2 regions of the Alicyclobacillus acidocaldarius subsp. acidocaldarius Tc-4-1 genome follow, and region 1 is predicted to be linked to the other one. Evidence: a T-box and tRNA genes for the amino acid it is inferred to sense, from the RefSeq annotation. Region 1 holds a T-box; the other holds one or more tRNA genes.
What was found. A T-box is a leader RNA that pairs with one kind of tRNA and senses whether it is charged. The one in region 1 lies ahead of alaS (alanine--tRNA ligase), so its partner is inferred to be a tRNA-Ala.

Region 1 (12,128 bases):
CGGCTGGCAGGCGGCCATGGCCATCGGTATGCCGGAGGCGCGGATTGTGCTGGCGGAGGTGACCGCGTACCTCGCAAAGGCGCCGAAGTCGAACAGCGCGTACAGGGCTATCAACCTCGCGATGGAGGACGTCAGGTCTGGTTTGCCGCTCGAGGTGCCGCTGCATCTCCGGAGCACGGCGTACAAAGGGGCCAAGGCCCTCGGGCATGGGGAAGGCTACCTGTATCCACACGATTACCCGGGCCATTACGTCGAGCAGAACTACTGGCCCATCGGCGTCGAGCCGCGCGTGTACTACCGGGAAGGAGACGATGACCGTGAAGATCTCGACAAAGGGCCGCTACGGCCTGATGCTTCTGGTCGATCTCGCCGAACAGCAGAGTGACCAGCCCATTTCTCTGAAGTCCATTGCGGAGCGAAACAACCTATCGGAGCACTACCTCGAACAGCTCATTGCGCCGCTTCGCAACGGCGGCTTCGTGCGGAGCATCCGGGGCGCCTACGGTGGGTACGTGCTGGCGAGGCATCCGCGCGAGATTGTCATTGAGGACGTGCTTCTCGCGCTCGAGGGGCCCATCACCATTGTGGACGAGGAGATGGATGACGGCCTGCAGGTGCTGTGGGACAGGCTGAGGGAGGCCATCCACGACGTGTTGTCGTCCATGACGCTGCAGGATCTCGTCGAGCTGCGCCAGGGGTCGTCGCAGGGCTACATGTACTACATCTGAACCGTGGGGGGTCAGCGATGATCTACCTAGACAACGCCGCGACGACCCCTCTGCTGCCTGCGGCCCGCGCGGCCATGGACCGTTATCTCGGTGACGCGTACGGCAACCCGTCGAGTCTGCACCGGCCGGGGCGGGAGGCCCGGCAAGCCGTCGAAGAAGCGCGCCGCTTCTTCGCCGACTGGCTGGGCGTCTCTCCCCGCGATCTCGCCTTCACAAGCGGCGGCACCGAGTCGAACAATCTCGCCCTCTACGGCGCGTATCTCGCGCAGCGCCCCAACCGGACGCACGTCGTGACGACAGCGGTGGAACATCACGCGGTGCTCGAGGCCGTGGACAGGCTGCGCCTTCTCGGCGCGGACGTGACGGTCGTCCCGGTGGATTCGGAAGGGCGCGTCGATCCGGACGATGTAGTGCGCGCCCTACGCCCGGATACGGCGCTCGTGAGCGTCATGCTCGTCAACAACGAGGTCGGGACCGTCGAGCCGGTCGCCGAGATTGTGCGCCGCATCAAAGACGTGGACCCTGGGATTCTGGTACACAGCGACATGGTGCAGGCGCTGCCCGTGATGCGCCTGTCCCTCAAGGACTTGGGCGTCGATCTCGCCTCGTTCTCCGCGCACAAGGTGCACGGGCCGAAGGGCGTGGGCCTCCTGTACGTCCGATCCGGCACGCCCTTTGTGGCGCTTGCCGCCGGGGGTGAGCAGCAACACAGGCTTCGCGCGGGAACTGAACCGGTCGCCGGCATCGCGGGCTTTCACGCCGCCATGGCCGAGATTGCGGAGCACTTCGACGCGCATGCGGCCCATTTGGCCGCGCTCCGGGACGCGATGTGGCGCGCCATCGAATCGCTCGACGGCGCGTATCGCAACAGCCCGGCCGACGCGGTGCCTTCGATTCTCAACGTCGGTTTTCGGGGGATTCGCAACGACATCCTCCTCATGCGGCTGGACCTCGAGGGGGTGGCGGCGAGTGCCGGCGCGGCGTGCAGCGCGGGAAGCCTGGAGCCAAGCCACGTGCTTAGGGCCATGGGGAGAGCGAGAGAAGCGCGGGAGTCGATTCGTCTCAGTTTCGCCTGGCAAAACACCATGGAAGAGATTGGTGAATCGGCTGCCGTGCTGTCGAAAGTCGTCGGGTCCCTGCGATCACGTTTCACAAATTCGTGACATTTGCCGCGTCAGCCAAGGCTTCTTTTCCTTTTTCTGCATTGCAATGCGCGTTGGATAGGCGTAGCATGGGTCACGGAATCTCGGTGGATGGATATTTCGGAACCTGAAATTTGGTTTTGGCTTTATTGTCCGTGGATAGACTGTTGGCAGGTTTCGAAAGTTCATCCAGAGAGATGGGGCGTGCCGCAGTGCGCCTTCCAAGGGCGAGAAGGGAGGACCAACGTCATGCGGTGTCCGAGTTGCACAAGCCGAGACGTCGGTAAAATTGGTGCCAACCAATACTATTGTTGGAACTGCTTCGCCGAGTTCAACGTATCCGGCGACGAGGTGCGGATCTACGAAGTGGCCGAGGACGGATCGCTCATCGTCGTGGATCAGACGAATCACGCGGACGTCGAGTTTGGCACGGGGGCCTGAGGGTCGAGGCTCAAAGATAGCGCGTTGTCCACTAAAAAGAACGGGCGGTTGTCGAGCGGGAGCGGCTCGGCCCGCTCTTTTTTTGTCGAAACAGCGCGATGCGGGTGTCTGGTACAGTGTGATGAAAATAATGGCATGCGATTCTGCATATACTCTGTGGTAGACCCTTGTCCGGCGCCGCCGCAGAGGGAGGAGATCGCCGTGCCGATGGGGCGTTACGCCCGCACCATGATGTCCATCGCCCTGACGCTGACGTGTATCTATCTCGTCGGGCTCCTGCGCAGCCTGTTTCTGGACATCTGGGGCGTGCTGTCGAGCCTCTTTTACACGTTTCTGGCGTCGCTCATCATTACCTACATCCTACAGCCGGCGGTGGACGTTTTGCATCGGCGGCGCGTCCCTCGCTCGGCGGCCATCCTCATTGTGTACGCCGTGATCGCAGCCATCCTGGCCGTGGTGGTGTTGAACCTCATCCCGGTGATCTCACGGCAAATCGCGCAGCTGTCGAGCAGCCTGCCGGCCATCACGGCGGAATTAAGCCGCTGGATCGACATGGTGAACAGCCGGAAGACGTACCTGCCGAACGCGGTGCGGACGGGCATCGAGAATGCACTCAACCAACTGGAGCACCGCGTCGAGGTGGCACCGACGGGGCTGTTCTCGGTGGTGACGAGCACCATCAATGCGATCTTCATGGCATTTGTCGTGCCGTTCCTCGTCTTTTATATGTTGAAAGATGCGAAGGCCATTGGGCGCGGCGTGGTGCGCATTGCGCCTGCGAAAATCAAGCACCGCGTGCATCTGGTCCTCCGGGCCATCGATGACACGCTCGGCGGTTACGTGCGCGGTCAGTTTCTTATCATGCTGGCGGTCGGGCTGTTGTCGTTCATCGGCTATCTCATCATCCGCCTTCCGTATGCGCTCCTCTTGGGTGCCTTCCTCGGTTTCGCGGACATCATTCCGTATCTGGGGCCCATCATCGGCATCGCGCCGGCGGTGATCATCGCGCTCACCACCTCCGGCTGGCCGATGCTCGTCAAGGTCGTGATTGTCAACATTGCGGTGCAGCAGATCGAGGGGAACATCCTGTCTCCGCAAATCATGGGGAGGACGCTTCATCTGCACCCGATGGCGATTGTAGCGGCCCTGATTGTCGGCGGTGAGGCGGCTGGCATCCTGGGCCTCATTCTCGCAGTCCCGGCGCTCGCGGTGTGCAAAGTGGTGTGGACGCAGTGGCGAGAAGCGCGCTCCCATGCCTCGCATTGACAGGGCCTGTCCTGCCCGATACAATCAAAAATCGACGACAAAGCGATGCGGAAGACAAGTAGAATCGGGGCGCCTTGCTCAGAGAGGGCGGCCTTCGGCTGCGAGCTGCCTCAAGGCAACCGGTTCGAAGCCCCTTCCAAGCGCGTGTGGCAAAGCACGCCGGGTGTGCCCGTTACAGCGCCAGAGGCGACAGGCTCGGACGAGCCTGTAAGCAGGGTGGTACCGCGGGAAACTCCCGTCCCTGAATGTGGGGCGGGGGTTTTTCGTGCAGGAGGACACAGCCGAAGTGCGATGCGTCGGAGGAGGAGGTTGCGCATGAAATCGCTCACTGGACAAGAAATTCGCCGCGCGTTCAAGCAATTTTTCGCGGAGCGCGGTCACATGGTGTTGCCGAGCTTTCCGCTCGTGCCGAAGGACGATCCGACGCTGCTTTGGATCAACGCGGGGATGGCGCCCCTGAAGCCGTATTTCGACGGCCGGGAGATCCCCGAAGTGCCGCGCATCGTGGACGCGCAGAAGTGCATTCGCACCAACGACATCGAGGAAGTTGGCCACACCGCGCGACACCAGACGTTCTTTGAAATGCTCGGCAATTTCTCGTTCGGCGACTACTTCAAGCTCGAGGCCATCACCTGGGCGTGGGAGTTTTTGACTCAGGTCCTCGAACTGGACCCGGATCGCATCTCCGTCACCATTCACGAGGAGGACGACGAGGCGTTCGAGGTGTGGCATCACCGAGTCGGGCTACCGGCGTCGCGCATCTACCGCGGCAAGGAAGACAACTTCTGGGAGATTGGCGAAGGACCCTGTGGTCCGTGTTCGGAGATCTTCTACGATCGCGGCGAGGCCTACGGCTGCGGTTCGCCGGACTGCAAACCGGGCTGCGACTGCGATCGGTTCCTCGAGATCTGGAACCTCGTGTTCACGCAGTTCAATAAGAACGCGGACGGATCGTATTCACCGCTGCCGAAGAAGAACATCGACACGGGGTCTGGCCTGGAGCGCCTGGCCAGTATCCTGCAGGACGTGCCGAACAACTTCGAGACGGACCTGTTCCGGCCCATCATCGATCGCGCCGCTGAACTTTCGGGGCGCCCGTACGGTCAATCGGCTGAGGACGACGTCCATCTCAAGATCATCGCCGATCACGTCCGCACGGTGACGTTCGCGATTGGCGACGGCGTGCTCCCGTCCAACGAGGGCCGCGGGTACGTCATCCGCCGCCTGCTGCGGCGCGCGGTGCGCAGCGGCCGGAAGCTCGGCGTCGAGCGGCCGTTCTTGTACGAACTCGTGGCCGTGGTGGATAGAATCATGGGCGACGACTATCCCGAGGTGCGCGAGAAGCGACCGCTCATCGAGCGCGTGGTTCGCACGGAGGAGGAGCGCTTCCTGCAGACGCTAGCCGCCGGCGAGGAGCTCTTGAATCGGACCATTGAAGAGGTCAAGGCGCGCGGCGAGACCGTCCTGTCCGGTGAAGCGGCGTTTCGCCTCTACGACACGTACGGCTTCCCCATCGATCTCACCGTCGAGATCGCGCGCGAGAAAGGGATCGCGGTGGACCGGGAAGGGTTTGAGCGAGAGCTCGAGGAACAGCGCGCGCGGGCGCGCGAGGCCCGTCAGGTGGCCGAGGGCATGCAGAGCCAGCGCGGAGCCCTGGAGACCTTCACGGAGCCGTCGCGGTTTGTTGGCTACGACGAGCTCACGGTGGACGCGACCATCCTTGGCATCTTCAAGGATGGCGATCGCGTCGACGGGCTCGCCATCGGCGAGGAAGGCCAGGTCATCCTCGACGTGACGCCGTTTTACGCGGAGAGCGGCGGGCAGGTGGGCGATCGCGGCGAAATCGTCGGCACAAACGGCAAGGCGGAGGTGCTCGACGTCCAGAAGGCGCCACACGGGCAGCACGTCATGCGAGTGCGCGTCGTCGACGGCTCGCTGCTTCAGGGTGACAGCGTGCGCGCGCACGTCGACGAGGACTTCCGGCGCGACATCGTGAAAAACCACACGGCGACGCACCTCTTGCACAAGGCGCTGCGGGACGTGCTTGGGACGCACGTGGCGCAGGCGGGATCGCTTGTCGAGCCGGAGCGCCTGCGGTTTGATTTCTCTCACTTCGGGCCACTCACGGACGAGGAATTGGCCGAGGTGGAGCGGCGCGTGAACGACGAGATCTGGCGCGATCACACCGTTCACATCCGCGAGATGGACTTGGACGAGGCCAAGGCCATGGGCGCCATGGCGCTCTTCGGCGAGAAGTACGGCCAGCGGGTGCGCGTCGTCCAGGCGGGCGAGAGCATCGAGCTTTGCGGCGGCTGTCACGTGCCGCGGACGGGCGTCATTGGGCAATTTCTCATTACGTCCGAGACGGGCATCGCGAGCGGCACGCGCCGCATTGAAGCGGTCACCGGTCGGCACGCGTATCGCGTCGCCCGGGAGCGCGAAGAGCGGCTGCGCCAGGTGGCGGACGCGCTGAAGACGAATGTCAGCACGGTGGTGGAGCGCGCGCATCGCGTGGTCCAGGAAATGCGCGAGCTGGAGCGCGAGCTGGAGTCGGCGAAGGCGCGTCTGGCGCATGCGCGCGTGGACGAGCTCGTCGCAAACGTCGAGACGTTGGCGGGTGTCCCCGTCATTCGCGCTGCGCTGTCCGATCTCGACATGGACGGGCTGCGCCAGCTGGTGGACGAGATCAAGGCCCGGGTGGACTCCGTCGTGGTGGTGCTGGGATCCGCTCACCGCGGCAAGGTGCAGTTTGTCGCGTACGTGTCGAAGGACTGGCAGTCGCGGGGCCTCCATGCGGGTGAGATTGTCAAACAGGTGGCCGCGGTGACCGGCGGTGGTGGCGGCGGCAGGCCGGATCTGGCTCAGGCAGGAGGCCGAGACGCGGCGAAGCTCTCCGAGGCCATCCAAAAGGTCGGAGAAATTCTCGGCGAGATCGCAGGAAATCGCGCGCGCTGACTCGAAAGTAAGGGGACGAGCGACTTTTTGGCGTCGGCAGACGCCCGAGCGAGGTGCGGGCATTGGGACAAGAGTTTGACAGCACGATGCGATTTGCGTCGAAGTCAGGCAATCCCGAGGTTCGGCGCGCGTTTCAAATCGCATACCGCGCCCTGAAGGAAAAAGGGTACAATCCCGTGTACCAGATTGCGGGGTACCTGATTTCGGGCGATCCGGCGTACATCACAAGCCACATGGACGCGCGCAACACCATCCGGCGCATCGAGCGGGATGATCTCATCGAGGAGCTCGTGCGGGCCTACGCCGCACTGTATGGCGATGCGGACGATGGCGATTGATTTCGGCGAGCGGCGGATTGGTGTCGCCTTGTCGGACCCCATGGGGCTCATCGCGCAGCCGTATGGCGTGATCGAGCGCCAATCGGACCGGCAGGCGGCGGACGAAGTCGCGGAGTTGGCGCGGCGAGAAGAGGTGGGGCGGATTGTCGTCGGGCGACCGCTCCACATGTCGGGCCAGCCGTCCGAGATGACGTCGCGCGCGGAGAAGTTCGCCCGGATGCTCGCGGCGCGCACGGGCCTGCCGGTCCATCTGTACGATGAGCGGTTGACCACCGTGAGCGCGGAGCGCTTCCTCATCGAGCAGAACGTGCGGCGCAGAGAGCGCCGCGCGACGGTCGACGCGGCCGCCGCGCAGGTCCTGCTCGAAGACTACCTGCGATCGCGTCAGCGGGCGGACGGTGAGGGCGCGGAATTCGAAGGTTGAACGTTGGAAGGTGAACGTATGTCGAACCAGCCAGCAAGCGCGAGGCGGCGCGCGCGATGGATGATCCTTGTCGCCTTGGCGCTTGTGGTCGTGGTCGCACTCGTCTTCGGCGCGTGGTTTCGCGCGGCGCTGCGGCCCGTGTCGGCCAAGGCTCCGCTCGAGCGATTCAAGGTGAAGGCCGGCGACACGGTCGCCACGGTCGCCGAGCGATTGAAGGCGATGAGGCTCATCCGCAGCGCCACCGCGTTTGAGCTGTACGGGCGCCTCAGCGGGGGCAGGCCGATTTTGGCCGGCACGTACGCGCTGTCCGCGGATGAGTCGGCGCCACAGATCTATCGGCAGATGACCGCGGGCGAGATCGTCCCCGATGTGGTCAATGTGACCATTCCGCCGGGATATGACGTTGTGGACATCGCGGCGCGGCTCGCACAAGATGGAGTTTGCAGCGAGGCGGCGTTTCTCAAAGCGGTGCAAGCCGACAACTACCATCAGGCGTTTTTGAAGCAGCTTGCGGGGCGGCGCGATGTTCGCTACCGGCTCGAGGGGTACTTGTTTCCAGACACGTACCAGTTCTATCGGAATGAAAACCCGGTGGACGTCGTCAATGAAATGCTGAACGACTTTGCGGCGCGCGTGCTCACGTCCGCGAACGAAGCGGCGATGCGGGCAGACAAGCTCACGCTGAACGAGACCATCACGGAGGCGTCGCTCATCGAAAACGAGGCGCAGGTGCCTTCCGAGCGGCCCATCATCGCGAGCGTGATCGACAACCGGCTGAAGCTCCGTATGCGCCTACAGATCGACGCCACGGTGGATTACGCCATCGGCCGACACTTGACGGTCGTGACGGATGCGGACATCCTGGACGCGCGAAATCCCTACAACACGTACTTGTACGGTGGATTGCCGCCCGGACCCATTTGCAGTCCGAGCCTTGCGAGCATTGAGGCGGTGCTTCACCCCGCCCACACGAAGTATCTGTACTACGTCGCCAAGGGCAACGGAACCGGCGAACACTACTTCGCGGAGACGTACAGCCAGCAATTGCACAATGAGATGCTGCGGGAAGAGAATTTGAAGAAGCGGTCGGAGCAGTCGAGCGGCAAGTGAGCCGCGGGGCGAGAGGGGGCGCTTCGCGCCTCAGCCGCGGGATGTCAGTGGCCGACCTCTTTCGCGTTTGCTATGATAGGCGCATGAAGAGGAAGAAACTTCTGGGCGTGTATCGACAGGTCCGGGCGGACATCCGCCGGACGTGGGCGGACTGGACGCATTGGGTGCCGCGAACCATTGCGGCGCTGGCGATTTTGGTGGTCTACCTACCGCTTGCGCACGGTCCTTTCTTCATTCGCCTGTACTACGAGGCCATGGTGCTCGCGGAGGCTGCCGTAGTGCTTGTGCTCAGCGGGCGCGCGGGGCATCGTCTCGCGCCGTACGTGAGCATCGCCGCCATGCTGGCGTGCCTCGGACTCCTGTTTGCCGGCGACACGCCGCCGAACCACGCGACGGATCTGTTGTGGCCCATTCTGGGTTATGTGGCCGCCGTGCTGCGGCCGCACGACGTGGCGAACACGGTTCTATACGTGATCCTCGGGCTGTCGTTGGTGTTGACCACGCGGCTGACGCCGATGGAGGGCGCCATCGCCGGGTTCGCCATCGTGATGCTCTATTTCGGCGTGCGCGCCGCGCGCCTGCTCGCCGAATCTCGGCGCTGTGAAAAGGCGTGGAAACAGCTCGCGGTGCTGAGCTGGCGACAGTCGGTCGAGGGGCTCGTGCAGAGCACGGAGCATACGGGAGAGGCGGGGCCCGGCGACGCGCTCGCGGATGCGCTCCGGCGAGAGGCGGAATCCATCCTTCCAGGCGTCCCCTGTCACGTGCGGGATGTTCCCGCGCTTTCTGCACGGGACTGGGCCCGGACGCGCGCCGTGGTGCGCTTCGTGTGCCGCTCGGCTCTGGCGATGGAGCCAAAGCCGGATCGAACGGAGATCCGGGGTGTGGGTGGCGAGCTTGAATTCCACCTCGTCTATGAACGTGGCGGCCCAGATCCCGAACGGCTGCTCGAGGCGTTTGAGTGGTTGACCGTGTGGGGCGAACGCCTGCGATGTGGGAGCGAGGGCGACGCGATGCGCGCGGTCATGGGCATCCCGTGCCGTGATCCCGTCGAAGGCGGACCATGAGAGTCTTGCGAAAGGCGGTGCTTCATGAAGCGTGAAATTCTCGCGCTCCTGCGCGATCCCGTGCTCGGCGGGCCGCTCGAGTTCGTGGGGGGAATCAACTTCTTCACCGATCCCGCGCGCGCCATGCAGGAGATGATGCGCATTGCCAAGCCGGGCACGAAGGTTGTGGTGGTGGACGAAACGGAGCGGAAGGTGAGAAGCACGTACGAGCGGGTTCCATTCGTGAGGCGTTGGTTCCGAGACCGCGGCGCGCTCGTGGGCATCCCCATCCACGCGGTGCCGAAGATGGCTGAGGATGTTCGCGTGCAGGAGCTCGATGGGGGAAACCTGTACGGCTTGACTTTCCGAAAGCCGCTGGGGGCGGACGGCCAAACGCCTGGGAGAAGGGATCTATCTTTTTGATTCTTTTTGATGTTCACGTGTCCTCAATGAGCCGTTGAAAGAGTTGGTCCGGATTCTGATGGGGTTTGTCGTAGCAGTTTTCCTGTCCCCTCCGCATAAAGCTTTAGATGCAACGCATCCAGGCTGGAGGTGGACCAAGTGCCCGGCTTGCTCACGCTGCTGGCGCTCGTGTTCAAGGACGTCTCGCTGTTTGTCTCGTATGTCAAGCAAGGCGCTTTTCCTCACCCGCTGAGCCCCGAGGAGGAAGAGCGCGCGATTCGCGACTACCTCGCGGGCGACGCCGATGCGCGTAATCGCCTCATCGAACATAACCTACGCCTCGTCGCGCACCTGGCCAAGAAGTACGAATCCTCTGGCGAGGAGATGGACGATCTCATCTCCATCGGCACCATCGGGCTCATCAAGGCGGTCGAGAGCTATCGGCCCGACAAGGGCACGAAGCTCGCGACCTACGCCGCCCGCTGCATCGAAAACGAAATTCTCATGTACCTGCGCAGCAGCAAGAAGCATCGGCGCGACGCCTTGTTGTCCGATCCCGTCGGCACCGACAAGGACGGCAACGAGATGACGCTCGCGGACCTGTTGGGTTCCGATCCGGACGACGTGATCGACGCCGTGGATATGTCGTGGGAGAAGCAGAAGATGTTCGAGTGCCTGCCGCTTCTCGCCCCGCGCGAGCGGGAGGTGCTGTGCAAGCGGTTTGGGCTGCCGGACGGGGAGGAGCGGACGCAGCGGGAAATCGCGAAGGAACTCGGCATTTCGCGCAGCTATGTTTCGCGCATTGAGCAAAAGGCCATTGTGAAATTGTACGAAAACATGCGCCAGCGCAAACCTGCCGGCTCTGGCGCAGACGCGTAGAGGAGGCCCGCCAAGCTTCGGCGGGTCTCACGCGCGCCGGTTGCCGCCACTCCGCGAACAGGGGCCACGCGGATTCGAAGGCGTCATGCCCCATCGGCGACTCGGCGAACAGAAGGCGCAGCGGACCTTCCAATCCCGCGAGACAGCGGCCATCCACCTCGGCCGCGCCCAGGCGGCGAATCTCCTCGAGTTCCTGTTGCCAAACGCGCGCAAATCGCCCTTGCGCATCCGAATGGGCATCGCGTGCGTCTTTCCATTCAGAGCTCTGGGAATGTGCGCGTAGCCGCCATACATACAGGATGAAATTCAGATTGGCGGGAAACGCGTAGGTCACAGTCCACGTGGACATCTTCTCCAGCTCCGCGAGTGAAGCGGACAAGCCGCCGCCTGAAAACGTTGGGTCCGCGCGGGAGCGCATCCCTGGCGTCGGTATCTACGCATATGGTATCATATCCAACTGTTATCGAAGCGCGGACAACGAACGACGAAATTGGGTGAGAAGCTTGGCCTGGCTCTCGCGGCTCATGCCGGACGAGTACGTGGCGTCCATCTACGAGATTGATCTCGACGCCCTGTGGCGGCGGGGGATTCGCCTGATTTTGACGGATCTCGACAACACGCTGGTGCCGTGGAACCACCCCGACGTGCCGTCCGAACTCACCGCGTGGTTGCGCAGCGTGCATGCGCGAGGCTTTCACGTGTGCATCATCTCAAACAACGGCGAGGATCGCGTCGGATCATTTGCCAAACTGTGCGGCGTGCCGGCGGTCTCGGCGGCTGGCAAGCCCAAGTCGCGCGGGTTTTTGGAGGCGCTCCGCCGCTTCCATATGCCGCCGGAGGCCACTGCGATGGTGGGCGATCAGCTGTTCACCGACATTCAGGGCGCAAAGCGGCTTGGACTGTACGCCATTTTAGTGCTTCCACAGGATCCGGTGGAGTGGTGGGGCACCAAGATTTCGCGTATGGCCGAGCGGCTGGTGTTGAGGCGGCTGGAACGGCGAGGGCTCCGGCGCCCCGAGCCCGCCGCGGACAGGAGGCGTTTGGATGACTGACACCCGAGTGTGTGTGGGATGTGGGGCACCGCTTCAATCGACGGACGAGCGAATGCCAGGCTACGTGCCGGAGAGCCACCTGGAGCGGGAGGATGTGCTTTGCCGGCGGTGTTTTCGCATTCGCCACTACGGCGACTTCACGCCCGTCGCCGTGGATGAAGAGACGTATCAGCGACAGGTCGCGGCCATCTTCGATCATCCGGGGCTCGTACTCTACGTGGTTGACGTGTTCGATCTCGCCGGCAGCCTCATCCCGAGCGCGCGGCGGTTCGTCGCGTCGAGCGACGTGATCGTCGTCGTGAACAAGGTGGATCTTCTGCCGGCCGATGTGGGCTACGAGGCGCTTGC
Region 2 (12,128 bases), 190 kb from region 1:
ATGTGGCGTCGGCGGCGCGTGTGGCGCGTTCGCTTCTTACCCCCGACCCCTTATGGCGATCCCGCCCCTGCCGGCTGGACCTTTTTGCTGGTCACTGTGTTCTGGTACCTCATCGTGGAAACCATCACGGGCAAATCCACATTTGGACTTCTCCGCGCTGGCGCGCTCTACCCGCCGCTCGTGGAGCACGGCCAGTGGTTTCGCGTCCTGAGCACGATGTTTGTCCACGTGAGCCTCTGGCACATCCTCGTGAATATGATCTCGCTGTGGACGTTGTTTGCGGTGGAGCAGGCGCTGTCGACGCCTGTATTCATTGCGTTGTACGTCATCTCAGGGGCGGTCGGCAGTTTGCTGACGTTGCCCATCTCACCGGATCAGGTCTCGGCGGGCGCGTCGGGGGCCATCTTCGGCCTGTTCGGGGCGATGCTCGCGCTCGCCTTGATGGGCATGTTTCCGCCGTATGTCCGCAACCAGTTGCTGATGGTGCTCGCGGTCAATGTCGTGATCGACATCATGAACCTGGGGACCATCGGGTGGATGGCGCACTTGGGTGGGCTTGCGACCGGAATGGCCCTGACGTACGGATTTGCGAAATGGCTCCGGAATCCGCGGTTTTGGACAGTGCTCGCTTGGATATGCAGCTTGGCCTGTGGCCTCAGTCTCGTGTGGGATCTGGCGACCCCGTTGCCACTGTCCTGGTGAGGCATTCAATTCCTGATTGCAAATTGTCTAGGGAGGCCGTATACTACTCATCGTAGTGTTGACCTGTCGGACGGCGCATGATGTCCACGTGCGCCATGGCGAGTGCAGTCAACTGCAAATGGAAGAGGACTTACACTTAAAGGGTTAGGACCTCTGAGGACTAACTTTCCCCCGTGGTGTAAGTGCGATTCCACATGCCTTTTTCTCAAGAACGGCATGGCCGATTTGTTTGTAAAGGGGGACTTTTTCATGGACACGATGGGGCGTCACGTCATTGCAGAGCTTTGGGAGTGTGATCCGGAGCGTCTGAACGACGTTCACGGGATCGAGCGCGCCATGGTGACCGCGGCCTTGGAGGCGGGCGCGGAGGTTCGCGAAGTTGCGTTCCACAAGTTTGCACCGCAGGGCGTCAGCGGCGTCGTCATCATTTCGGAGTCGCATCTCACCATTCACAGTTTCCCCGAGCATGGCTACGCGAGTATCGATGTGTACACCTGCGGGGATCGCATCGATCCAAATGTGGCGTGCGACTATATCACGAAGTACCTGGGCGCGAAGCGCCTTGAAGCAATAGAGCTTCCTCGCGGCGTAGGCCAGATACAGGTGCATGATGTGAAGGTGCGCGCGTTGTAACGCAAGGGAGTGCCGCTCGGCCAACAAGGGGCGCCGGCTCGCCGGCGCCCCCGCGCATGCGCAAGGCGGGAAAGATGGCCTGTTTATTCGTTCCTGCTCGGGACCGGTGCGCCTGCAAACACGCGTTCGTGGTGTGTCGGAATGCGTCGATCTAGCAGGATATTGCCGTTGCCCGCGTCCACGATGACCAGGTATTTGTCCTCGTCATCGCGCGCAATGGCCATATACACCAAGTTTGTGCGGATGTTGCGGAGTTGGATGTCCTCGATCTTGCAACCTGGGTGTTCAGACATCACGGCCTTGCGCGCCTGAGCCTCGGTGCACTTGGCGTATTTCTGTAATTTCTTCGTATAGGCGTCGTGGCTGGCCTGGTATGCTTCTCGAAGGATCTCGCGTGAGACCTGAACGCTGGAATGGATTTCGAATTGGTGGGAGGGCCCGTTGACGGGTGCGTTCGGCTCGGCGGATTCCACGGCCGGAGCAGCGAGGACGTGCGCGGGCGCTTGCCACCAACCGGTCGATATGAGGCAGGCCGCCGCGGCTGCAGTGAGGAACCAACGTTTCATGGGGTTCACTCCTTTTCTTGGGCTTGTCGACCTTAGGATGTCCAATGTCAGCAAAACAATACATATTATGGAATTTTTGTTCTGGAGAACGCGAGAGATTTGGGATGTGTGCCAAGGAAACGCGAAATTGTACTTGCGCGATGGCCCGACAAGCTGTATAATCAGTCTCGTGCGTTGCGGGGCCGTAGCTCAAGGGGAGAGCACTACGCTGGCAGCGTAGGGGTTGTGGGTTCGAGTCCCATCGGCTCCACCATCTGATGCACGGCGGCTCGGTAGCTCAGTCGGTAGAGCAGAGGACTGAAAATCCTCGTGTCGGCGGTTCGATTCCGTCCCGAGCCACCAGCCATGCGGAAGTAGCTCAGGGGTAGAGCATCGCCTTGCCAAGGCGAGGGCCGCGGGTTCGAATCCCGTCTTCCGCTCCAGGGCATTCGCTGCGAGACCCGGACGGGGCGAGTCTCTGTCCGGGTTGCGCGGCCTCATGGCGCCGTAGCCAAGTGGTAAGGCAGAGGTCTGCAAAACCTTCATCGCCGGTTCGAATCCGGCCGGCGCCTCCAGGTGAAAAAGCTTGTTGTGACGCGGCTCGCGAGGTTTTCGCGGCCGCGTCTTGTTTTTGCGCGCATCCTTCGGCGAAGGCTCAGCGTCACGCGGGGACAACGTGTGCTATAATCTTTTCAGTGATTTTCGAATCCTTGTGATCCTGTCATGGGAGAGGGGCACGCCGTTGAAGCGACACCTGTGGACCATCCTTTCGGAGCGCATTGCGTATCAAAATCCCTGGATCCGGGTGATCGAGTACGACGTGCTTCGGCCCGACGGGCAGCCTGGCCTGTATGGCGTGATGGACGCTGGGCACAACGCGGGCGTTGTGGCGGTGGATGAGCAGGCCCGCGTCGCACTGCTCCATGAATTCGTTTTTCCGGTTGACAGGTTTCTGTGGCAGATTCCGAGCGGCCAGTTTCGCGATGAAGGTCCGGAGGCCGCCGCGGCTCGGGAACTTCGCGAAGAAACCGGCATCGTCGCACGTACGTGGACGCCGCTCGGGGTCGCTCACCTGAGTGCAGGCATCTCGACACAGGAGACCCATTTGTTTCTCGCCAAAGATTTGTCCATCGGAGAAGCGGATCGCGAGCCAACGGAGACAATGACCATGGTATGGATCCCATTGGAATATGCCGTCCACATGTGCCTGCGCGGTGAAATCACGGATGCCGTGAGTGTGATAGGGCTGCTGAAAGCGTTCCTGTGGACGGAGAAGGATTGGCTGGAACGGGGGTGAGAAGGTGAAGTTGTCGGATGATGAGATAGAGCAGAGACTGGCGGAATTGCCGGGGTGGCAGCGCGAAGACCAGTTCATCCGCAAGCGGTTCGGGTTTGCGTCCTTTCCAGACGCCATCGCATTCGTCAATCGCGTGGCGGAGATCGCAGAGCGCAGAAACCACCATCCGTTCATTTCGATTGACTACAAGTACGTGACACTGCGTTTCACGACGTGGCACGCCGGCGGGCTGACCTCTGAGGATTTCGATGAGGCCAAGGAGATTGAAAGCCTCTACGCCTCGAATGAGGCGACGTGAGAGCGCAGGGCGCTGTCACGTCATTTCAGACGCAGGATCTTGGCCCTTTGGTTCTGCGGAGCCGGGGGCTTAGGACCCAGCGCGGCGGCCATATCATCGGTGACCTGCTTGAGCGCTTCATAGCAGTGTTCCATGGGCACCGAGGAATCCCACATGACGTCGCAGTGCCCGTCCTCGTATACAATGACGCTGATCACGTACTGAATGTCGCTCATCACGCGAATCTCCTTTCGTCCGTCGGGCGAGATCGCCTGAAATCATTGTACCCTGTGGAAGGATCAAAGTGAAACTGGCGCGTGCCGGGTCGGATTTGGACCCAAGGCAAGCGCTTGCGAGGAGGGAATGGCGTGCTCCTAGGGTGCTGCGTGGGGCCTCGAGAGCTGCGTTTTGTCCGCGAAGCGGGGTTTGACTACGCCGAGTTGAACGCGAAGGTAACCAAACCGAGCATGCCGGACGCCGAATGGCGGGCGATTCGCGACGAATTGCTGCGCAACCAGGTGCCGTTACTCGCGTTCAACCGTCTGTTTCCGCCGGACATGCCCATCGTGGGCCCGGACGTGGACATCGACGAGATCGCGCAGTATTTGGCTATCGCCTTTGCGCGAATGGCCGATCTCGGCGGTCAACACGTCGGCTTCGGGGCAGGCAAGAATCGCCGTGTGCCGGACGGATTTCCGCGGGACGAGGCGCGCGCGCAGTTGGCCCGAGTGGTGCGGATGGCGGGCGATCTCGCCGCTGCGCACGGGATGAGGGTGCACTTCGAGTTTTTCAATCGTGCGGAGACGAATCTCATCAACACGGTGGAAGACGCGCTGTCGTTTGTGCAAGAGCTTGCTCACGACCGCGTCGACCTACTCGTCGATTTCTACCACCTCGTGCATAATGGCGAGCCCGTGAGCGAGTTGACCAAGGCGGAGGAGCGCATTGGTTACGTGCACGTGGCGGACGAGCAGCGGAAATGGCCGGGCAGCGGCTCGCTTCCCGTCCGAGAATGGTTTGCGATGCTCCGGGAGATCGGCTATCAGGGTCCCATCTCCATCGAGTGCAATTTCGAAGACCCCATCCCCGAACTGAGGCAAGCCGGGGAAGCCATTCGCAGGCTCAGTTATTCGGGCGGCTCAGGGCGATAGGCTGCTTGGGGCGGTGTCCTCGCGGAGGCACGCCCCTGCGAGATGTGAACTCGAGGGCGCACGACGAGAAGGTCACGGAGGAGGATGGTTTACATGCGAACGATGAAACTTGGCTGCACGCATCTGGAGGTGCCCGTTGTCGGCATTGGCTGTATGCGCATCCATCGTCTCAGCCAAGCGGAAGCCGAGCGATATCTCCAGACAGCGCTTGAACTCGGCGCAAATTTCTTCGATCACGCCGACATCTATGGGGAAGGCGAGTGCGAATCGAGGTTCGCCGACGCCATTCACATGAACGACGACGTGCGCGAGCGCGTCATCTTGCAATCGAAGTGTGGCATCCGCAAAGGGATGTACGACTTTTCGAAGGAACACATTCTGGAGGCCGTCGACGGCAGCCTCCGCCGCCTCCGCACGGATTACCTCGACGTGCTCCTGTTGCACCGGCCGGATGCGCTGGTGGAACCCGAAGAAGTCGCGGAAGCGTTTGAAATCCTGCAAACGAAAGGCAAGGTTCGTTACTTCGGCGTCTCCAACCACAAACCCATGCAAATCGAGCTGCTGAAAAAGTTTGTCCACCAACCTATTGTGGCCAACCAGTTGCAGCTCAGCATCACCAATGCCACGATGATTGCGCAGGGCATGAATCTGAACATGGGGAACGAGTGGGCGGTCGATCGCGACGAGAGCGTACTCGATTACTGCAGGATCCACGATATCACGATTCAGCCTTGGTCCCCGTTCCTCTACGGCTTCTTCGAAGGTGTCTTCTTGGACAATCCGAAGTTTCCGGAATTGAACCGGAAGCTGGACGAGATCGCGTCTCGATACGGCGTGTCGAATGTGACCATCGCCATCGCGTGGCTCCTGCGCCATCCGGCGAAGATGCAGCCCATCATCGGTACCATGAACGTGGATCGCCTGCGCGCGTCGTGCCAAGCGGCGGACATTCAGCTCACGCGGCAGGAGTGGTACGAGATCTACCTCGCGGCAGGCTACCAGTTGCCCTGAGCGAGGCCGGCAAGTACACGAGGATCGGCTCGAATGCCGGTCCTCTTTTTATGTGTGCTGTGAACCATCTTGATTTGCGCCATGTGCCCCAAAACGAGGTTCGCCGCACTTTCACGTCCTTTCAAACGTGGTCAACATCTCATCGTCGCTTGTCTTTCTTTGTCCAAATTGCTATATTCGGAGGCGGTCGTGCGATGGCAACGGCGCTGTACACGTCTTCATGCTGATGGCGATGGACGCCGCCGCACATGGGCCGCTTCCTCGGGGCGCATACTGACCCTGTACACGCCCGCCGATGGAATGTGGTCACGAGTGCATGTAAACGGCTTGAAATCGCTATCGGCCGAAACCCAATTTCTAGGAGGTGCATCGGGTGCACGCGCTATTTCATGCGAACGCCGTGGACTACATCATCATCCTGGTCTACTTCGCTTTCGTCCTCGGCGTCGGATTCGTCCTTCGTAACCGCGTTCACACTGGAGAGGATTTCTTTTTGTCCGGCCGATCCATCCCGGCCTGGATCACGGGCTTGGCGTTTCTATCCGCCAACCTCGGGGCGCTCGAGATTCTCGGCATGACTGCGAGCGGCGCCGAATACGGCATGCTCACGACTCACTTTTACTGGATCGGCGCGATCCCGGCTATGCTGTTTCTCGGCCTGTACATGATGCCGTTTTACTATGTGTCGAAGGTGCGCTCGGTGCCGGAGTTCTTGAAACTGCGGTACAACGAAGCGACCCGCGCGCTCAATGCCATCGCGTTCGCCGTGATGACTGTGTTGACGTCGGGCATCAGCCTGTACTCCATGGCGTTGATCTTCCAGATCCTGATTGGCTGGTCGTTTGACACCAGTATTCTCGTGTCGGCGCTCGTGGTCCTGATCTACGTCGCCCTCGGCGGCCTGACGTCCTCCATCTTCAATGAGGTCGTGCAGTTCTTCCTGATCTGGGCTGGCCTGCTGCCTATCCCGCTCATCGGCCTGCACAATTTGGGCGGTTGGCAAGGCATGATGTCCCGGTTGCCCGCAGGGTTCGGGCATCTGTGGGCAAATCTTGGTTCTCCCTCGCACAACCCGATGGGAATCGGCTGGCTCGGCGTCGTCCTCGGCCTTGGCTTCGTGCTCTCGTTTGGGTACTGGACGACGGACTTCCTCGTCGTTCAACGCACGCTCGCGGCGAAGGATCTGCGCGCCGCTCAATTGACGCCGATTTACGCAGCGTTCTTTAAAATGATTGTTCCCATCTTGGTGATCATCCCGGGACTGATTGCGCTGGCCATCTTTCCGAAGATCGGCCATTCGCCGAACATGAGCTACAACCTGGCGCTGCCTCTGCTCATCGCCAAGTACTATCCGCCAGGCATGCTCGGGCTTGGATTGACGGCCATGCTCGCGAGCTTCATGAGCGGCATGGCGGGCAATGTCACCGCGTTTACGACCGTTTGGACGTATGACATTTATCAAGCGTACATTAAGAAGGACGCGCCGGACAGGCACTACGTGAACATGGGGCGCTGGGCGGTCATCGTCGGTGTCATCATCAGTATTGGCACCGCGTACTTCGCGGCCGGCTTCCCGAGCGTCATGGACTACATGCAGACCCTGTTCTCCTTCTTCAACGCGCCGCTGTTCGGCACGTTCTTGCTGGGGATGTTCTGGAAAAAGGCCACGCCCTGGGGTGGTTTCTGGGGCTTGCTCGCAGGTATCGTCGGTGCGTTCGCCATGTACTTCTTCCTGCCAGCGCATATGTTCTCGAGTCCGGATGCAGGGAACTTCTGGCGCGCATGGTGGGCGTGGGTCATCACGGTCGTCGTGACGGTCCTGGTGAGCCTGGTGACCAAGGGCAAGCAGCCCGAAGAGCTGGAAGGTCTCGTGTACGGCCTCAGCAAGCGGCCTGACTACAGCGGGTATCCGTGGTACAAGCGCCCAGGTTACCTGGCGGCCATCGTGTTCGTGATCCTGGTGGGCCTGAATATCGCGTTCTGGTGATCCCATCCCGGGGAGATGATGAGATGAATCGCTTTTTGGATCTTCGGTTCATGATTGGCGTCCTGTTCATCGTGTATGGGGTCGTGCTCGGGCTTTACGGCGCTGTGGCCGATCCACACACGCCGAGTTTGCACACCAACATCGACCTCTGGTGGGGGGGCGTGTGCCTCTTGTTTGGAATCTTGTTCCTCATCGCGTCGTTCGCCAAACCGAGTGAGTGACGGCGCGAAGAAAATGAAAGGGCAGTTGGGTTTCTACCCAGCTGCCCTTCGATGGTTTCAGGCCCGTTCGCGGGGATTCTGGGACTTCGTGGCTTTGTCCCGAGATCAGGGTTTCGGTATCATGGGGAGGGTATCGGTCAAGGGAGGGCTTTCTGTTGGACAGCATTCGAGTGACGGTCTGGAACGAATTTCGCCACGAACAACGGGATGAGGCCGTTCGCAAGGTGTATCCGGACGGCATTCACGCAGCCATCGCGAAACCACTGTCCGACGCGGGGATGCAGGTGCGCACCGCGACGTTGGATGAGCAGGACCATGGGTTGACCGAGGCTGTGCTGAGCGAGACCGATGTGCTCGTGTGGTGGGGCCACGTGGCGCATCACGAGGTGCAGGACGCCGTCGTCGATCGCGTCATACGCCGCGTTCATGCAGGCATGGGGCTCGTTGTCCTCCACTCGGGACACTTTTCGAAGGTGTTTCGAACCCTTATGGGCACGACCTGCGACCTGCGCTGGCGTGAAGAAGATGAGAAGGAACGGCTGTTTGTGATCGATCCCACACATCCCATTGCCGAAGGACTTCCGCCGAATTTCGAGCTCCCGAAGGAGGAAACGTACGGGGAACACTTCGACATTCCGGTCCCCGACGAGATCGTCTTCTTATCGTGGTTTTCGGGTGGGGATGTATTCCGCTCGGGCGTCACATTTCGGAGAGGGCGAGGGAAAATCTTCTACTTCAGACCCGGACATGAGACGTATCCCACGTATTACGACTCGAACATCCAGCGGGTGATTGTGAACGCTTGCCGGTGGGCAGCGCCGAGCCGCGGCCCTGTTCCAGCGTACGGTCACGCGCCAAGCCCCGAGGGTGCTCGATGAGGAGATGAAGGACACACGTGGCTTTCATGGCGCTGGCGATCTTCCTCGTCACTTTGGTCCTTGTCGTGTGGCGCCCTCGAGGTTTACCCGTGGGCTGGAGCGCGCTTCTCGGCGCGCTCTTGGCTCTTGCCGCCGGGGTGGTGCGGCTGCACGACGTGTGGACTGTCTGGAATATCGTGTGGGATGCCACGCTCACATTTGTGGGTATTCTCGTGGTATCCAGCGTCCTCGACGCTTCGGGATTCTTTGAGTGGGCAGCACTGACCCTCGCGCATCGAGCCGGGGGGCGCGGTCGGCTTGCATTCGTCTTGATTTTGGCACTTGGCTTCATGGTTTCGGCGTTCTTTTCGAATGACGGAGCAGCGCTCATTCTCACCCCCATCGTGCTCGAGAAAATGAAACGGTTGCGGTTCTCCACGCGGCAGATGATCCCGTTTTTGCTCGCCGGCGGCTTCATCGCCGATTCGACTTCTCTTCCCCTCATCATCAGCAATCTCGTCAACATTATCTCCGCGGATTACTATCACCTGGGTTTCTTGCGGTATGCGCTCCGCATGCTTGTGCCGGATCTCATCTCCTTCGGGGCGAGTCTCGGCGTGACCTATCTCTACTTTCGCCGCGAGATTCCCCTGTCCTACGATGTCGAGGTTTTACCCGCCCCGTCTAGCGCCATCCGCGATAGGACCATGTTCCGATTTTCGTGGTGGATGCTAGGCTTCATGATGGTGGGTTATGTCACGAGCGAGATTGCGCATGTTCCGGTGTCCGCCGTTGAGGGCGCTATCGCCATTGCGTTTCTCATTGCCGGTTGGCGCACGCGGACGGCCGATCCACGGCGCGTCCTTCGAGAAGCGCCGTGGTCGATCGTCGTGTTCTCCGTGGGCATGTATCTGGTGGTGTATGGGCTGGAACGCGCTCATCTGACCGATTGGTTGACCCGCCTCGTCCAGATGACGTCGCACGCCAACCTGTTCTGGGGCGTGATGGCTATGGGCGTGCTCTCGGCGTGCTTATCTTGCGTGATGAACAATCTCCCGAGCGTGATGCTCGGGCTCTTGGCGATTCAGCATACTGGACTGCCCGTCTCCGACCAAGTGGCGCTCGCGCTTGCAAACGTGGTCGGGTGCGATCTCGGCCCGAAGATGACGCCCATCGGTTCACTCGCCACGTTGCTATGGTTGCATGTGTTGGAGTCCCGCGGCGTGCGAATCACGGTCTCCGCGTTTATGCGCTCGGGGCTTGCCTTCACGTGGCCAACGCTGTTGACGGTCTTGGCAAGCATGTATGGTTGGCTGTGGCTCGTCCGCCACCTATCGTGAGCTAGAGGCCGGCCCGTCGATTTGCGCCAACACGCTGCGGCTCACTTCATCTAGTTCGCGGAGATCATCTTCGTTCAGGTGGAGGTCCACCGCGCGAACGTTTTCCTCTAGGTGCGCGATGCTTTGGGTTCCGACAATTGCGCTCGTGATGCCGGGCTGGTGGAGGATCCAGGCGATGGCCACCTCTGCGGGCTTCACGCCGTGGCGATCGGCTATCTTCTTCACGCACTGCACGAGGGGCTTCTCCGCTTCAAGGTGCTCGGGCTTGAACAGGCGGCGGCCCTGACGAAAGTCGTTCGGCGAAAGCTTCAAGCCGCCGAAGTGATAGGCTCCTGTCAAGATTCCCTTTGCCACGGACGAGTACGTGAGAACGCCAATGCCGTGTTCGCGGCAGTAGGGAAGTACGTCGGTTTCGATACTCCGCTCCAAAAGACTGTATTCGGGCTGAATGCAGTCCACGCGCGTGTAGCTCATGGCTTCCTCAAGAAGTTCCCGCGAGAAATTCGAGACCGCGACGCTGCGGATGACGCTCTGATCTCGCAGTTCGGAAAAGGTGGTCATCGTTTCCGACAGAGGAATGTCGCGATTCGGCCAATGGACATAATAGATGTCGATGTAGTCCGTCCGCAGGCGCTTCAGGCTTTGCTCGACTGAACGAAGGATGTCGTCCCTTCGTAGATGACCGGGTGAAACTTTCGTGGCGATCACGCAATCCTTGCGAACGCCTTCGAGTGCTTGACCCACGATTTCTTCAGAATGGCCTTGTCCATATCCTTCGGCCGTGTCGAACGACTGAATGCCCAGTTCATAGGCGCGCTGCAGCACACGAATATTCACGTGATCATCCTTCTTTTCCCATTGACCGCCTCCCAGTTCCCAGCAGCCAAACGTGATCTCGGAGACTCGAATACCATTGGACAATAGACGATAGTTCATGACCTTCCGTTCCTCCTCCCGCGGACTCACATCATCAAAACGTTTTCAACAAGAACGGTTGGAATCCTTCTTTCAACGCTTCTAACGTTCAACGGAGACCTTCGTGATCCGCCGAGGTGAGAGGCTCGCACTTCTAGCAATTTTCGAGGAAGATGACTTAGACTGAAGATGACAGGGCTCCAAGGAGAAACGATTTCGCGAAGGGGATGTGAGTACCATGGGGGCAAGAAAACGCGCTTTTCGGCGGCCGCGCCGTGGGCGCTGGATGGCAGCCCTCGTGTTGTTGGGGGGCGTCGGCGCGGCTTGGACACACGTTCATGCGGTCGACGGCGCATCTGAAAAGGCTGGCGACGTGTTTTTGACCAGCGAGACGAGCATGCCGGCAGGAACGCAGACATCGGAGAATTGGGGCGGTTACATCGATACGCCGGCCGGATCGCAACTGTACACGAGCATCACGGGCGCATGGACGGTGCCCAGCCTCACAGGCCGCGATGGCTCGATGGCGGCGCAGTGGATAGGCTTGGGCGGTGTCCAGACGGAAGACCTGTTGCAGATTGGGACGCTGGAACAAATCGAAAATGGCCAGACACAGGTGCAAGTTTTTTGGGAGAAGCTCCCTGCTGCGGCCAACACGGTCATGACGGTCCCTGTGGGATCGAAGATCTCGGCAGCCATTCAGCAGCAAACCGGTTCCATGTGGCTGCTGACCCTACAGGCTGTGACGCCGTCGGGTCAAACGTTGTCCAAGCGTATCTCGGTGAATCTCTCGAGCGTATATGCGCAAAAGATAGGGACATCCGCGGAATGGATCAGCGAGGATCCGTCAACGGTGCGGGGCGGGTTGTACCCTCTTGCAGATTCGGGCACGGTTCAATTCACGGACGCTACCGTGAACGGGCAACCTTTGGATGCGTCTTCGAATCAGGTTCAGCCGGTCGCGATGGTGGACGCCTTCGGGAATGTCCGCATCGCACCATCTTCCATCGGGTCAGACGGCGAGTCGTTCACAACGACCACGTATTCCGGAGGAGAGTCTCCGTCGTGGCCGGGATCGAGTGGCGGATGGTCGAATTCCACGGGTCCATCCAGTGCGTGGCCAGGGGCATCAGGTTTCCCCTTTCCAACGGACCAGAACTGGGGTTTGGGGAACGGAAGTGGGTGGCAAAAC

Region 2: it encodes a tRNA-Ala, which carries the amino acid that the T-box ahead of alaS (alanine--tRNA ligase) is inferred to sense. The anticodon was not compared.

The regions. Positions count from the first base shown of each region.
Region 1 covers NC_017167.1:2,027,363-2,039,490, reverse strand. The annotation lists gene TC41_RS09880 (replication-associated recombination protein A) at 1-385, shown strand, start outside; gene cymR (cysteine metabolism transcriptional regulator CymR) at 318-728, shown strand; gene TC41_RS09870 (cysteine desulfurase family protein) at 746-1,891, shown strand; gene TC41_RS09865 (hypothetical protein) at 2,120-2,311, shown strand; gene TC41_RS09860 (AI-2E family transporter) at 2,519-3,577, shown strand; T-box leader at 3,614-3,823, shown strand; gene alaS (alanine--tRNA ligase) at 3,893-6,532, shown strand; gene TC41_RS09850 (IreB family regulatory phosphoprotein) at 6,595-6,870, shown strand; gene ruvX (Holliday junction resolvase RuvX) at 6,860-7,294, shown strand; gene mltG (endolytic transglycosylase MltG) at 7,313-8,404, shown strand; gene TC41_RS09835 (hypothetical protein) at 8,488-9,468, shown strand; gene TC41_RS09830 (type 11 methyltransferase) at 9,493-9,870, shown strand; gene sigK (RNA polymerase sporulation sigma factor SigK) at 10,009-10,728, shown strand; gene TC41_RS09820 (hypothetical protein) at 10,814-11,011, shown strand; gene TC41_RS09815 (YqeG family HAD IIIA-type phosphatase) at 11,223-11,780, shown strand; gene yqeH (ribosome biogenesis GTPase YqeH) at 11,773-12,128, shown strand, end outside.
Region 2 covers NC_017167.1:2,219,195-2,231,322, reverse strand. The annotation lists gene TC41_RS10775 (rhomboid family intramembrane serine protease) at 1-702, shown strand, start outside; gene speD (adenosylmethionine decarboxylase) at 952-1,335, shown strand; gene TC41_RS10765 (PepSY domain-containing protein) at 1,419-1,901, opposite strand; tRNA gene TC41_RS10760 (tRNA-Ala) at 2,080-2,154, shown strand; tRNA gene TC41_RS10755 (tRNA-Phe) at 2,168-2,243, shown strand; tRNA gene TC41_RS10750 (tRNA-Gly) at 2,249-2,323, shown strand; tRNA gene TC41_RS10745 (tRNA-Cys) at 2,382-2,455, shown strand; gene TC41_RS10740 (NUDIX domain-containing protein) at 2,623-3,177, shown strand; gene TC41_RS10735 (4a-hydroxytetrahydrobiopterin dehydratase) at 3,182-3,475, shown strand; gene TC41_RS10730 (hypothetical protein) at 3,496-3,690, opposite strand; gene TC41_RS10725 (sugar phosphate isomerase/epimerase family protein) at 3,823-4,605, shown strand; gene TC41_RS10720 (aldo/keto reductase) at 4,699-5,616, shown strand; gene TC41_RS10715 (sodium:solute symporter family protein) at 5,990-7,603, shown strand; gene TC41_RS10710 (hypothetical protein) at 7,627-7,824, shown strand; gene TC41_RS10705 (ThuA domain-containing protein) at 7,980-8,702, shown strand; gene TC41_RS10700 (arsenic transporter) at 8,720-10,021, shown strand; gene TC41_RS10695 (aldo/keto reductase) at 10,013-10,957, opposite strand; gene TC41_RS10690 (G1 family glutamic endopeptidase) at 11,175-12,128, shown strand, end outside.